3 regions of the Streptomyces sp. NBC_01460 genome follow, and region 3 is predicted to be linked to each of the others. Evidence: riboswitches for the same ligand, from Rfam matches in the RefSeq annotation. Region 3 holds a riboswitch; each other region holds the start of a gene.

Region 1 (4,786 bases), 6.2 Mb from region 3:
ACCCCGCTGGGGGTGACCAGCACGATGTCCCCGACCCGGGCCGAGACGTTGCCCGAGGTGCCGACGACCAGGCCGTCCGCCGCCGTCCGCCGGGCCGTCGCGACGACTCCGTCCCACGCCTGCTCGATCGCGTCCTGCCGCTCATCACCCATGCGGGGATCCTAGGGGTGGTGACCGATGTCTCTTCCGGGGGACACATCGGGCCGAAGGTGGACGACAGGTGCGGGACAGGGCCCGGCCCACGCCCGGCCCACGCCCCGGAGTGGGCGCCTCCGGATACTCTCGGCGCACACAAGCGGAACTGACGTACGCGGTTGGGGTCACCATGCCGCCCTGCCCAGTTCATCTTCCGTTCACCCTGGTTGCTTACGTTCCACGTGCCAATGACGTCGAACGATTGCCTGGGTAAATGGAACACATCACGCTGCTGCTCGCGATCGTGATCGTGACAGCTCTCGTGTTCGATTTCACGAACGGTTTCCACGACACCGCCAACGCGATGGCCACCACCATCTCGACCGGCGCCCTCAAGCCCAAGACCGCGGTGGCCATGTCCGCCGTGCTCAACCTCGTCGGCGCGTTCCTGTCGGTGGAGGTCGCCAAGACGATCTCCGGCGGGATCATCAACGAGAACGGCCTCAGAACCGAGGTCATCTTCGCCGCGCTCGTCGGCGCGATCCTGTGGAATCTGCTGACCTGGCTGGTCGGCCTGCCCTCCAGCTCCTCCCACGCACTCTTCGGCGGCCTCATCGGCGCCGCGGTGATGTCGGCCGGCTGGTCCTCGATCAACGGCGGCACCGTCGTCACGAAGGTCCTGCTGCCCGCGATCGCCGCTCCCCTCGTCGCGGGTCTCGCGGCGCTGCTGGCCACGAAGCTGACGTACCGCCTCAACCGGAAGATCACCGACGAGGCCCAGCTGAAGTCGACCGCCAAGGGCTACCGCGCCGGCCAGATCGCCTCGGCCGGTCTCGTCTCGCTCGCCCACGGCACCAACGACGCCCAGAAGACCATGGGCATCATCACCCTGGCCCTGGTCACCGGCGGCGTCCTGTCCCCCGGTTCCAACCCGCCGGTCTGGGTCATCGCCTCCGCCGGCATCGCCATCGCGCTGGGCACCTACCTCGGCGGCTGGCGCATCATCCGCACCATGGGCAGCGGCCTCACCGACCTCCGGCCGCCGCAGGGCTTCGCGGCCCAGACGAGCGCGGCCACGGTCATCCTGGCCTCCTCGCACCTCGGCTTCTCCCTCTCGACCACCCAGTCCTGCTCCGGTGCCGTCATGGGCGCGGGCCTCGGACGCAAGGGGGGCGTGGTCCGCTGGTCCACCGCCACCCGGATGTTCGTCGCCTGGGGCCTGACGCTGCCGGCCGCCGGCCTGGTCGGCGCGGGTGCCGAGTTCCTGACCAAGCAGGGTCCCTGGGGTGTCGCCGTGGTCGCCATCCTGCTCGTCGCGGGCTCCGGTGCCATCTGGCTGCTGTCGCGCCGCAAGCCGGTCGACCACACCAACGTCAACGCGACCGAGGGCGAGCCCGCGGGCGTCGTCACGACCGCCATCGCGGCCGTCAGCCCGCCGCCCGTCGGCGTGGCCGTCCCGGACTTCAAGACCACCATCCCCGCTCCGGACACCCAGGCCGACCCGGCCCGGCCGGCCACGGTGTAAGGACAGATCCGCATGAACATCGACTGGGCGGCCCTCGCCTCCGTCTTCGGCGTCAGCCTCGTGATCACCGTGGCGCTGGTCGGCCTCTTCACCCTCGGCATCACCGGCCTCGCCAAGCAGGTGTCGACGACGCGGGGCGGCGGTGGCGCCCTGGCGCGCACCGGTGCGTACGCCTGCTTCGCGCTGTGCGCGGCGGCGGTCGCGTACGGGATCTACCTGATCGTCGCCTGACACCCGCACGACCCGTACCGGGCCGGACACACCACGGTGGTGTGTCCGGCCCGGTGTGCGTCTGCGCACACTGAAGCCTCGCAGGTCAACGGCAGGTTGACGGGCCTTCACGGGCCGTGGTGGACTGCCGGAGCCATTTACGGCGACAGGAGAGGAAGCCGGTGCGAATCCGGCGCGGTCCCGCCACTGTCACCGGGGAGCAGCCTCCACACGGAAGTCACGGCCCGCCACCGCGGGCTGGAAGGCCGGAGGAACTGCGGATCCGGAAGCCAGGAGACTCTCGTCGCCGGTCACGTCGAACCAGGGCGCGGACCCTGAGTGAGGACATACGCCATGTCTGGCTGCCCTGCGTCGGTCGCTGCACCACCTGCTCCGGAGGTCCTTCGAGGCGCGACGGCCGGCTGAGCGGTGCGAGCCGACCGCATCTTCGCGTACGGCGCCACCGCCGGCCTGATCGGCGACCTGCTGCTCGGTGATCCCCGGCGGGGCCACCCCGTCGCCGCCTTCGGGCACGCCGCCGCGGCCGCCGAGAGCCGGCTCTGGCGCGACCACCGCGGCTGGGGCGCCCTGCACACGCTCGTCTGCGCCGGGGGCGCCACGGGCGCCGCCGCGCTGGCCGCCCGTGCCGTACGGAACCGTCCGGCCCTGGCCGTGGCGCTGACCGCCGCCGCCACCTGGTCCGTCGTCGGGGGTACGTCGCTGGGCCGGGAGGCCCGCGCCGTCGGCGGGGCGCTGGCCGCCGGGGACATAGAGCTGGCCCGCGAGCGGCTGCCGCATCTGTGCGGCCGCGATCCGCAGGCGCTGGACGGCCCGCAGATCGCCCGCGCGGTCGTCGAGTCCGTCGCCGAGAACACCTCCGACGCCGTGGTGGGGGCCCTGGTGTGGGGTGCGCTCGGCGGCGTGCCGGGGCTGGTCGGCTTCCGGGCCGTCAACACGCTCGACGCTATGGTCGGGCACAGGTCGCCCCGCCACCGGCGCTACGGCTGGGCGTCGGCCCGGCTCGACGACGTCGTCGGCTGGCCCGGGGCCCGGCTCACCGCCGCGCTCGCCGTGGCCGCCGGGGGGCGTCCGCACGACGCCGTACGGGCCTGGCGGGCGGACGCGGGACGGCATCCGAGCCCCAACGCGGGCCCCGTGGAGGCCTCGTTCGCGGGAGCGCTCGGCGTACGGCTCGGCGGGACCCTCGCGTACGGCGGACGGATCGAGCACCGGCCGGTGCTCAACGGGGAGGCCGGCCGCGAGGTGCGGGTCGCTGACATCGAACGCGCGGTGCGGCTGTCGCGCCGGGTGAGTGTGCTGGCCCTCGCCGTGTGTGCGGCGGGGCGCCTCGCCAGGGGACGGAGAGCCACATGAGCGGCGGACTGCTGGTCGCCGGAACGACGTCGGACGCGGGCAAGAGCGTCGTCACGGCCGGGATCTGCCGGTGGCTCGTGCGCCGGGGGGTGAAGGTCGCGCCGTTCAAGGCGCAGAACATGTCGCTGAACTCGTTCGTCACCCGTGAGGGGGCGGAGATCGGCCGCGCCCAGGCGATGCAGGCCCAGGCCGCCCGGGTGGAGCCGTCGGCGCTGATGAACCCGGTGCTGCTCAAGCCCGGCGGTGACCGCTCCAGCCAGGTCGTCCTGATGGGGAAGCCGGTCGGCGAGATGAGTGCGCGCGGCTACCACGGGGGACGCCAGGAAGCGCTGCTGGGGACGGTCACGGACTGTCTGGAGCAGCTGCGGTCCACCTACGACGCGGTGATCTGCGAGGGGGCGGGCAGTCCGGCCGAGATCAACCTGCGGCGCACGGACATCGTGAACATGGGCATCGCGCGGGCCGCCCGCTTCCCGGTGCTGGTCGTCGGGGACATCGACCGCGGCGGTGTGTTCGCCTCCTTCTTCGGTACGACGGCGCTGCTGAGCCCCGAGGACCAGTCGCTGATCGCGGGATACCTGGTCAACAAGTTCCGCGGTGACGTGTCCCTGCTGGAGCCCGGTCTCGACATGCTGCTCGGGCTCACCGGGCGGCCGGCGTACGGCGTGCTGCCGTACGCCCACGGGCTGGGCATCGACGAGGAGGACGGGCTGCGCGTCTCGATGCGCGGGACCGTGCGGGAGTCGGTGGTGGCACCGCCGCACGGCGAGGACGTGCTGCGGGTCGCGGTCTGCGCCGTACCGCTGATGTCCAACTTCACCGACGTGGACGCGCTGGCGGCCGAGCCGGGTGTGGTGGTGCGGTTCGTGGACCGGGCCGAGGAGCTCGTCGACGCGGACCTCGTGATCGTGCCCGGGACACGCGGCACCGTGAAGGCCCTCGCGTGGCTGCGGGAGCGGGGGCTCGCCGACGCGCTGGTCCGCCGGGCCGCCGAGGGCCGGCCGGTGCTGGGCATCTGCGGCGGTTTCCAGGTGCTGGGCGAGCGGATCGAGGACGACGTCGAGTCCCGGGCAGGGCTGGTCGAGGGGCTCGGGCTGCTGCCCGTACGCGTCCGCTTCGGCCGGGAGAAGGTCCTGGAGCGGCCCGTCGGGTCGGCGCTCGGGGAGCCGGTGGAGGGGTACGAGATCCATCACGGCGTCGCCGAGGTCCTGGGCGGCGAGCCGTTCCTGGACGGGTGCCGGGTGGGCGCGGTCTGGGGGACGCACTGGCACGGGTCGCTGGAGAGCGACGCGTTCCGGCGGGCGTTCCTCGGTGAGGTCGCGCGGGCGGCCGGGCGGCGGTTCGTCGCGGCGCCGGACACGAGCTTCGGGGCACTGCGGGAGGAGCAGCTGGACCGGCTGGGGGACCTGATCGAGGAACACGCGGACACGGACGCCCTGTGGAGGCTGATCGAGAAGGGGGCCCCGGAGGGGCTGCCGTTCCTCCCGCCGGGCGCGCCACCCGTGCCGGTCCCCGCCCGTCGGGCTCCCGCGGGGGCCCCGG
Region 2 (4,786 bases), 2.5 Mb from region 3:
GTCACCTGGTTCCTGCTCGGCGGCGACCTCTACACGGCGTACACCTTCGTCGCGGTGCCCGCGGCGATCTACGCGGCGGGCGCGGCCGGCTTCTTCGCGGTCCCCTACACGATCCTCGTCTACCCGCTGATCTTCACCTTCCTGCCGCGCCTGTGGTCCGTCTCGCACAAGCACGGCTACGTCACCACCTCGGACTTCGTGCGGGGCCGGTTCGGCTCGAAGGGGCTCTCGCTGGCGGTCGCCCTCACCGGCATCCTCGCCACGATGCCGTACATCGCGCTCCAGCTGGTCGGCATCCAGGCCGTGCTGGACGTCATGGGCGTCGGCGGCGGCGAGACCACGCACTGGTTCATCAAGGACCTGCCGCTGCTGATCGCGTTCGCCGTGCTCGCCGCGTACACGTACTCCTCGGGACTGCGCGCACCCGCGCTCATCGCGTTCGTCAAGGACGGCCTGATCTACCTGGTCATCGCGGTGGCCATCATCTACATCCCGATCAAGCTCGGGGGCTTCGACGACATCTTCGCCAAGGCCGGTGAGGCGTTCGCCCAGACCAACGAGGCGACGGGCAAGCCTCGCGGCGCACTCGTCCCCGGGGAGATGGGCCAGTGGGGCTACGCCACGCTGGCACTCGGCTCTGCGCTGGCGCTCTTCATGTACCCCCACTCGATCACGGCGACGCTCTCCAGCCGCAGCCGTGAGGTGATCCGGCGCAACACCACGATCCTGCCGCTGTACTCACTGATGCTCGGCCTGCTCGCCCTGCTCGGCTTCATGGCGATCGCCGCCGGGATCAAGGTGGACAACGGCCAGCTGGCGATCCCCCAGCTGTTCGAGAACATGTTCCCCGACTGGTTCGCGGGCGTGGCCTTCGCCGCGATCGGCATCGGCGCCCTGGTGCCCGCCGCGATCATGTCGATCGCCGCGGCGAACCTCTTCACCCGGAACATCTACAAGGACTTCATCAAGCCCGACGCGACCCCGGCGCAGGAGACCAAGGTCTCCAAGCTGGTCTCGCTGCTGGTGAAGGTCGGCGCGCTCGCCTTCGTCCTCACCATGGACAAGACGGTCGCGATCAACTTCCAGCTGCTGGGCGGCATCTGGATCCTCCAGACGATGCCGGCCCTGGTGGGCGGTCTGTTCACCCGGTGGTTCCACCGCTGGGCCCTGATCGCCGGCTGGGCGGTCGGCATGCTCTACGGCACGGTGGCCGCGTACGGCGTGGCCAGCCCGACCCAGAAGCACTTCGGCGGGTCCTCGAAGGAGATTCCGGGCATCGGCGAGATCGGCTACATCGGTCTCACCGCGATCGTGCTGAACATCGTCGTCGTGGTCGTGCTGACCTTCGTCCTGAACGCGCTGAAGGCCCCGGCCGGCGTGGACGAGACCTCTCCGTCCGACTACACGGCGGACGTCGGCGACCCGGGCGTCAAGGCCGAGCTCCCGCCGGCCACGGTGGGCGCACCGGGCGACGACGAACCGCTGCAACGGGTGTAGGACCCGATGGCGTACGTCCCGGCGGGGTCCGCCCCGCCGGGACGTTCCTCTGTGTGCGCAGAGCGCGGCCCCGGAAAAGGCGTGCGCCCGGCGCGCGGGCGGGGGGAGACTGACGCCCATGGATGTCTCGATCAGACCGGTCCACGCCGAGGAGCACGAGGCCCTCGGTGAGATGACCGCCCAGGCGTATCTCGACGACGGGCTGCTGGACTTCGGCGCCGACGACCCCTATCTGGAACAGCTTCGCGCCATCGGGCGACGGGCCGCCGAGGCCCTGGTACTGGTCGCGGCGGACGCCGACGGCGATCTGCTGGGCGGGGTCACCTATGTCCCGCCCGGGAGCCCCTGGGCGGACATCGCCGGGGAGGACGAGGCCGAGTTCCGGATGCTGGCCGTCTCCGCGAAGGCGCGTGGGCGCGGTGCGGGTGAGGCGCTCGTACGGGCCTGCGTCGAGCGGGCACGTGCCACCGAAGGGCTCTCCGGGATCGTCCTGTCGACCCGGTCGTCCATGGAGGCCGCCCACCGGATCTACCGCCGCCTCGGCTTCGTACGGACGCCGGAGCGGGACTGGAGCCCTCTCCCGGGCTTGCCCCTCCTCACATTCCGCCTGGCCTTCTGAGCCATCACGACACTACATGTGGGGGCTGCCATAACTGGCGGCCCCCACATGTATGCTCGACCTCGCTGTCGCCGCAGGGGAATCCGGTGCGAATCCGGAACTGTCCCGCAACGGTGTGATCGGTGTGCTTTCGCGCACCGCGGAGTCCGAAGACCTGTCGGCAGCGCGTCCGGCTCGACCGAACCGGGCGCAGAGACGTCCGGGCCCCGCGGAGGGCCGGTGGACGCCGTGCGCGCCGTGCTGCCCTCCCCCGGGTGTCCACGTGTCCGGCCCCCCGCTCCCGCAGGCCCTGAGCCGAGCGAGGGATAGCCCCAAGTGACCATCGCGCCAGCAGACCCGGTTTCAGCCGCGGAATACGAAGGCCGCACGACCGACGCGCCCGGGACCGCACTCCTGCGGACCCTGACCGGTCTCACCGCCGATCTGCCCGACACCGACCCCGGACGGGTCGCCGCCGCCGCGCTGCGTGGCCGCAACGCCCGGTCGGACGAGGCCGAGCTGCGCTCGCTGGCCACCGAGGCCGCCGCCGGCCTGATCTCCGAGGACCCGGCGTACTCCCGGCTCGCGGCCCGGCTCCTCACCCTGGCCGTCGCCGACGAGGCCGCCGGTCAGGGTGCCGTCTCCTTCTCGGCGTCGGTCGCCGTCGGACACCGCGAGGGCCTGATCGCGGACCGGACGGCCGAGTTCGTCACGCTGCACGCCGCCGCCCTCGACGCCCTGGTCGACCAGGCCCTCGCCGACGGCGCCGACGACCGCTTCGGCTACTTCGGGCTGCGGACTCTGCACAGCCGGTACCTGTTGCGTCACCCGATCACCCGGGAGGTCGTCGAGACGCCGCAGCACTTCATGCTGCGCGTCGCCGCCGGGCTCGCCGAGGACACCTCCGAGCGCGCCCTGGGCGAAGTCGCCGCGCTGTACAACCTGATGAGCCGGCTCGACTACCTGCCGTCCTCCCCCACCCTCTTCAACTCCGGCACCCGGCACCCGCAGATGTCCTCCTGCTACCTGCTGGACTCGCCGCTGGACGAGCTCGACTCGATCTACGACCGTTACCACCAGGTGGCGCGCCTCTCCAAGCACGCGGGCGGCATCGGCCTCTCGTACTCCCGCATCCGTGCCCGGGGTTCACTCATCCGGGGGACCAACGGGCACTCCAACGGCATCGTCCCGTTCCTGAAGACGCTGGACGCCTCGGTCGCCGCGGTCAACCAGGGGGGCCGCCGCAAGGGGGCCGCCGCCGTCTACCTGGAGACCTGGCACGCGGACATCGAGGAGTTCCTGGAGCTGCGCGACAACACCGGTGAGGACCAGCGGCGCACGCACAACCTCAACCTGGCGCACTGGATCCCGGACGAGTTCATGCGCCGCGTGGACGCGGACACGGAGTGGTCGCTGTTCTCCCCGGCGGACACCCCGGAGCTCGTGGACCTGTGGGGCGACGAGTTCGACGCGGCCTACCGCGCGGCCGAGGCGAAGGGCCTGGCCCGCAGGACGATGCCCGCCCGTGAGCTGTACGGCCGCATGATGCGCACGCTCGCGCAGACCGGCCAGGGCTGGATGACGTTCAAGGACGCCTCCAACCGCACGGCGAACCAGACGGCGGAGCCGGGCCGGGTCGTGCACTCCTCGAATCTCTGCACCGAGATCCTGGAGGTCACCGACGACGGTGAGACCGCCGTCTGCAACCTGGGTTCGGTCAACCTCGGCGCGTTCGTCGCCGACGGTTCGATCGACTGGGAGCGGCTGGACGCGACCGTCCGTACGGCGGTGACCTTCCTCGACCGCGTCGTGGACATCAACTTCTACCCGACCGAGCAGGCCGGGCGCTCCAACGCCCGCTGGCGGCCGGTGGGTCTGGGCGCGATGGGACTCCAGGACGTCTTCTTCCAGCTGCGCCTGCCCTTCGACTCGCCCGAGGCCCGCGCGCTCTCCACGCGGATCTCCGAGCGGATCATGCTCGCCGCCTACGAGGCGTCCTGCGACCTCGCGGAGAGGTCGGGCCCGCTGCCCGCCTGGTCCGAGACCCGCGCCGCGCGCGGCGTGCTGCACCCGGACCACTACGACACCGAGCTGAACTGGCCGGAGCGCTGGGAGGCGCTGCGCGCCCGGGTCGCGAAGAGCGGCATGCGCAACTCCCTGCTGCTCGCCATCGCCCCGACGGCGACGATCGCCTCGATCGCCGGGGTGTACGAGTGCATCGAGCCGCAGGTCTCCAACCTCTTCAAGCGCGAGACGCTCAGCGGCGAGTTCCTCCAGGTCAACGCCTACCTGGTCGACGAGCTGAAGAAGCTCGGCGTCTGGGACGCCCGCACCCGCGAGGCGCTGCGCGAGGCCAGCGGGTCCGTGCAGGGCTTCGCCTGGATCCCCGAGGACGTGCGGGCGCTGTACCGCACGGCGTGGGAGATCCCGCAGCGCGGCCTCATCGACATGGCGGCGGCCCGTACGCCGTTCCTCGACCAGAGCCAGTCGCTCAACCTGTTCCTGGAGACGCCGACGATCGGCAAGCTCTCCTCGATGTACGCGTACGCCTGGAAGCAGGGGCTGAAGACGACGTACTACCTGCGGTCGCGGCCGGCGACCCGGATCGCCCGCGCGGCGTCCGGGACGGCTGCCGCCGCCGCCCCGATCCCCGTCCAGCAGGCTTCCGCCCCCGACGCGGACGCGATCGCC
Region 3 (4,786 bases):
CGGGGGCACGAGCCGCCCGGTGGATCGGACGGACCGGTCCGCTCGGAGGGCCTCTCCGCCTGGCCGCGCAGGACTTCTCAGGGATGAGACCGCGCGCGATCACCCATGGTCATGGCCTGGCCCGGGGATGGCACACTGGCTGCTGATCCGCCCGAAGGAGCCACCGTGTCCACGTTCAGCACCATCCGACGAGCGGTCCGCCGCGGCTACCGGCGTGCCGTGGATCTCAGCCACCCGGCACGCTCGCCCCTGGGCAGCTCGGTGGTGAACTGCGTGGTCTACCGCGAGGGTGCACGACAGGACGGGACCGCCGACGCCGCAGAGGCGCTGCGGCGGGTCCGCAGGTCCGGAGAAGGATTCGTCTGGATCGGGCTGCACGAGCCGCAACCGGACGAGTTCACCGATCTCGCCGAGCTGTTCGGTCTCCACCCGCTCGCGATCGAGGACGCCGTGCACGCCCATCAGCGGCCCAAGGTGGAGCGGTACGACGACATCCTGTTCGCCGTCTTCAAGACGGTCTGCTACGTCGAGCACGCGGAGCTGACGGCCACCAGCGAGGTGGTCGACACCGGCCAGGTCATGGCGTTCGTCGGTACCGACTTCGTCATCACCGTCCGGCACGGCCGGCACGGCTCCCTGGGCCCGTTGCGGGAGGCCCTCGAGGACATGCCGGCGCGGCTGGCCCAGGGGCCGGCCATGGTCCTGCACGCGATAGCCGACCATGTGGTCGACGAGTACCTGGCCGTCGCCGACGCGGTGCAGAACGACATCGACGCCGTGGAGACCGCCGTCTTCAGCGGCAGCAGCGGCCGGGGCGACGCCGGGTGGATCTACCAGCTCAAGCGGGAGCTGCTGGAACTGAAGCGCGCGGCGGCGCCGTTGGACCGGCCCCTGCACCAGCTCGCCACCCAGCCCATGCCCGCTGTCGGGCCCGACCTCCGTGCCTACTTCCGGGACGTGGCCGACCACCTGACCCATGCCCGGGACCAGATCACGTCGTTCGACACACTTCTCGACTCGATCCTCCAGGCCCATCTCGCCCAGGTGACCGTCGCTCAGAACGAGGACATGCGCAAGATCACGGCATGGGCCGCGATCATCGCCGTGCCGACCATGGTGTGCGGGGTCTACGGGATGAACTTCGAGCACATGCCCGAGCTCGGCTGGACCTACGGCTATCCCCTGGCCCTCGGGGTCATCGCCGTCGCCTGTTTCACCGTGCACAGGGGTTTCCGCCGCAACGGCTGGCTCTGATCCTTCCCGCCACGCGGCCCGGCTCGACGGTCAGCCGTCCGCCGGGACCGGTCGGTCGGCGGCGGCCGGTCCACGACGGGGAGCCGCCGATCCTGGTCATCACCGTCCGGTTGCTCCCCTTGTCGGGCAAGATATCCCTGCCACCGGTGTGACCGACATCGCTAAGGAGCCGTCATGTCCGAGACCTTCCACCTTGATCCGGCGAAGACCGCACTCATCCTGATCGAGTACCAGAACGACTTCACCAGCGAGGGCGGGGCGCTCAACGGGGCTGTGGCGGGAGTGATGGAGAAGACCTCCATGCTCACGAACACCGTGGCCCTCGCCGCCGCCGCCCGCGCCGCGGGCGTCACCGTCATGCACGCGCCCATCACCTTCGCCCCCGGCTACGGCGAGTTGTCCCGGCACCCGTACGGCATCCTCAAGGGGGTCGTCGAGGGCTCGGCCTTCGTCAAGGGCACCTGGGGCGCCGCGATCGTGGACGACCTCGCGCCGGCCCAGGGCGACATCGTGATCGAGGGGAAGCGCGGCCTCGACACCTTCGCGAGCACGAACCTCGACTTCATCCTGCGGAACAAGGGGATCGACACGATCATCCTCGGCGGCTTCCTCACCAACTGCTGCGTCGAGTCGACGATGCGCACCGGGTACGAGAACGGCTACCGGGTCATCACACTGCCGGACTGTGTCGCCGCCACCTCCCAGGAGGAGCACGAGAACGCGATCACGTACGACTACCCGATGTTCTCCCTGCCCATGACGTCGGCCGAGGTCATCGCCGGCCTCTGAGAGTACGCAGGGGCCGTACCGAGACTCCGTCAGCCCGGGTGAGCGGCCGGCGGAGTACGGCCTCGAACAGCAGCCGGTATCCGCGACGCCGCCACGCGGCCCCCCGCTCGCGACCCGCCTGGTGCACAGACGTGCGGGGCCGTTCACGACCCCCAGGATGCCGGTCGGAGGACGCGTTCCGGCCATGTCCCGGACGGTGAGCGGGTTTGCGGACTCCGCCCGCCCCCGTAGGGTGTCCGGTGCAGCTGGTTCGCCCCGTCACCCAGACGGGATGCGTCGTAAGAGGGAACCCGGTGGGAATCCGGGACTGCCCCGCAGCGGTGAGTGGGAACGAACGCCGTCATACGCACTGGACCCGGACGGGTCTGGGAAGCGACGGCCAGTAGGAGGACGCCTCTCCCGAGGTGACCGTGCCCACGAGTCCGAAGACCTGCCCGCTGCCCGCACGCGACCGATCGCGTGCGGAGATCCCGGTGACCTCGTGGGCGGGTCGGCGCAGATATCGAGCGGCACGCACGGTGCATCCCCGGCGTGATCCGTCCGATCGTCGCCCCTTCGCGTCCGCGTCCCGTCTCCGGGATGTCCAGGACACATCTTCGCGAAGGAGAGTTCCATGACACCGACACCGAAGCCCACAGCCGCGGCAGCGCGAGCCACCGTGTACGGCTACCCCCGCCAGGGACCCGACCGTGAACTGAAGAAGGCCGTCGAGGGCTACTGGAAGGGCCGCGTCACCGCCGAAGCCCTCGACGGGACCGCAGCGGACCTCCGCCGGTCGAACTGGCGGCGGCTGGCCGACGCCGGGCTCCATGAGGTGCCGTCCGGTGATTTCTCGTACTACGACCATGTCCTGGACACCAGTGTCATGGTCGGGGCCGTCCCCGAGCGCCACCGTGCCGCCGTCGTGGCCGATGCACTCGACGGCTACTTCGCGATGGCCCGGGGCAACCAGGACATCGCACCCCTCGAGATGACGAAGTGGTTCGACACGAACTACCACTACCTGGTCCCCGAGCTCGGCCCGGACACCGCCTTCACTCCCGACTCGACCAAGCAGGTGGCCGAGTTCAAGGAGGCCTTCTCCCTCGGCCACACACCCCGCCCGGTCCTCGTCGGCCCGGTCACCTACCTGCTGCTCGCCAAACCCGCTCCCGGTGTGGCCGCCGAGTTCGAACCGCTGACCCTGCTGGACCGGCTCCTTCCCGTCTACGCCGAGATCCTCGCCGATCTCCGCGCGGCCGGCGCCGAGTGGGTGCAGCTCGACGAGCCCGCCCTCGTCCAGGACCGTACGCCTGCCGAGCTCGACGCCGTCGCCCGCGCCTACCGCGAGCTCGGCGGGCGCACCGACCGGCCACAGCTGCTGATCGCCTCGTACTTCGACCGCCTCGGCGACGCGCTTCCGGTGCTGGCCAAGTCCCCCGTCGAGGGCCTCGCCCTCGACTTCACCGAGTCCGCCGCCGGAAACCTCGAGGACCTCGCCGCCGCCGGGGGCCTCCCCGGGAAGCGCCTGGTGGCAGGTGTCGTGAACGGCCGCAACATCTGGATCAACGACTACGAGAAGTCCCTCGCCACGCTCGGCACCCTCCTGGGGCTCGCCGAGCGTGTCGACGTCGCCGCGTCCTGCTCGCTGCTGCACGTCCCGCTGGACGCCGCCGCCGAAGAGGACATCGATCCGCAGATCGCCCGCTGGCTCGCCTTCGCCCAGCAGAAGACCGCGGAGATCGCGGTCCTGGCCCGCGGGCTGGCCGACGGCACCGACGCCATCACGGCCGAGCTCGCCGCCAACAGGGCCGATCTGGAGTCCCGTTCAGGATCCGCGCTGACCAGGGACTCCGCCGTACGCGCCCGCACGGCTGCGATCACCGACGCGGACGGCCGACGCTCGCAGCCCTACCCGGAGCGGACCGCCGCCCAGCGCGCGCACCTCGGGCTCCCACTGCTGCCGACGACCACGATCGGGTCGTTCCCGCAGACCACCGAGCTGCGAACCGCACGGGCCGACCTGCGGGCCGGACGGATCGACGACGCAGAGTACGAGGAGCGGATCAAGGACGAGATCCGCGAGGTCGTCTCCTTCCAGGAGAAGGCCGGCCTCGACGTCCTGGTGCACGGCGAGCCCGAACGCAACGACATGGTCCAGTACTTCGCGGAACGGCTCACCGGCTACCTGGCCACGCAGCACGGCTGGGTCCAGTCCTACGGCACCCGCTACGTCCGCCCGCCCGTGCTCGCGGGCGACATCTCACGCCCCGAGCCGATGACGGTGCGCTGGACGACGTACGCGCAGTCACTGACCGAACGGCCCGTCAAGGGCATGCTCACCGGGCCGGTCACCATGCTCGCCTGGTCGTTCGTCCGCGACGACCAGCCGCTCGGCGACACGGCCCGCCAGGTCGCCCTCGCCCTGCGTGACGAGGTGGCCGACCTCGAGGCCGCGGGCACGTCGGTCATCCAGGTCGACGAACCGGCCCTGCGCGAGACCCTGCCGCTGCGTACCGCCGACCACGCCGCCTACCTCGACTGGGCCACCGAATCCTTCCGGCTCACCACCGGCGGCGTGCGGCCGGACACACAGATCCACACCCACATGTGCTACGCGGAGTTCGGCGACATCGTCCAGGCCATCGACGACCTCGACGCCGACGTCATCAGCCTGGAGGCCGCCCGCTCCCACATGCAGGTCGCCCACGAGCTGGCCGAGCACGGCTACCCGCGCGAGGCAGGTCCCGGCGTCTACGACATC

What was found. Region 3 has a riboswitch for cobalamin ahead of metE (5-methyltetrahydropteroyltriglutamate--homocysteine S-methyltransferase). Riboswitches for the same ligand answer to the same signal wherever they lie in the genome.
Region 1: it holds a riboswitch for cobalamin, as region 3 does, so the genes downstream of both, OG488_RS08455 (cobalamin biosynthesis protein) here and metE (5-methyltetrahydropteroyltriglutamate--homocysteine S-methyltransferase) in region 3, are expected to answer to the same signal.
Region 2: it holds a riboswitch for cobalamin, as region 3 does, so the genes downstream of both, OG488_RS25155 (ribonucleoside-diphosphate reductase subunit alpha) here and metE (5-methyltetrahydropteroyltriglutamate--homocysteine S-methyltransferase) in region 3, are expected to answer to the same signal.

Annotation. Positions count from the first base shown of each region.
Region 1 covers NZ_CP109473.1:1,889,860-1,894,645, forward strand. Annotated here, with positions in the region: gene OG488_RS08440 (class II aldolase/adducin family protein) at 1-152, opposite strand, end outside; gene OG488_RS08445 (inorganic phosphate transporter) at 410-1,660, shown strand; gene OG488_RS08450 (hypothetical protein) at 1,673-1,891, shown strand; cobalamin riboswitch at 2,043-2,171, shown strand; gene OG488_RS08455 (cobalamin biosynthesis protein) at 2,300-3,244, shown strand; gene OG488_RS08460 (cobyric acid synthase) at 3,241-4,786, shown strand, end outside.
Region 2 covers NZ_CP109473.1:5,545,725-5,550,510, reverse strand. Annotated here, with positions in the region: gene mctP (monocarboxylate uptake permease MctP) at 1-1,497, shown strand, start outside; gene OG488_RS25160 (GNAT family N-acetyltransferase) at 1,616-2,116, shown strand; cobalamin riboswitch at 2,169-2,292, shown strand; gene OG488_RS25155 (ribonucleoside-diphosphate reductase subunit alpha) at 2,432-4,786, shown strand, end outside.
Region 3 covers NZ_CP109473.1:8,052,897-8,057,682, reverse strand. Annotated here, with positions in the region: gene OG488_RS35900 (magnesium and cobalt transport protein CorA) at 166-1,254, shown strand; gene OG488_RS35895 (cysteine hydrolase) at 1,429-2,043, shown strand; cobalamin riboswitch at 2,273-2,495, shown strand; gene metE (5-methyltetrahydropteroyltriglutamate--homocysteine S-methyltransferase) at 2,657-4,786, shown strand, end outside.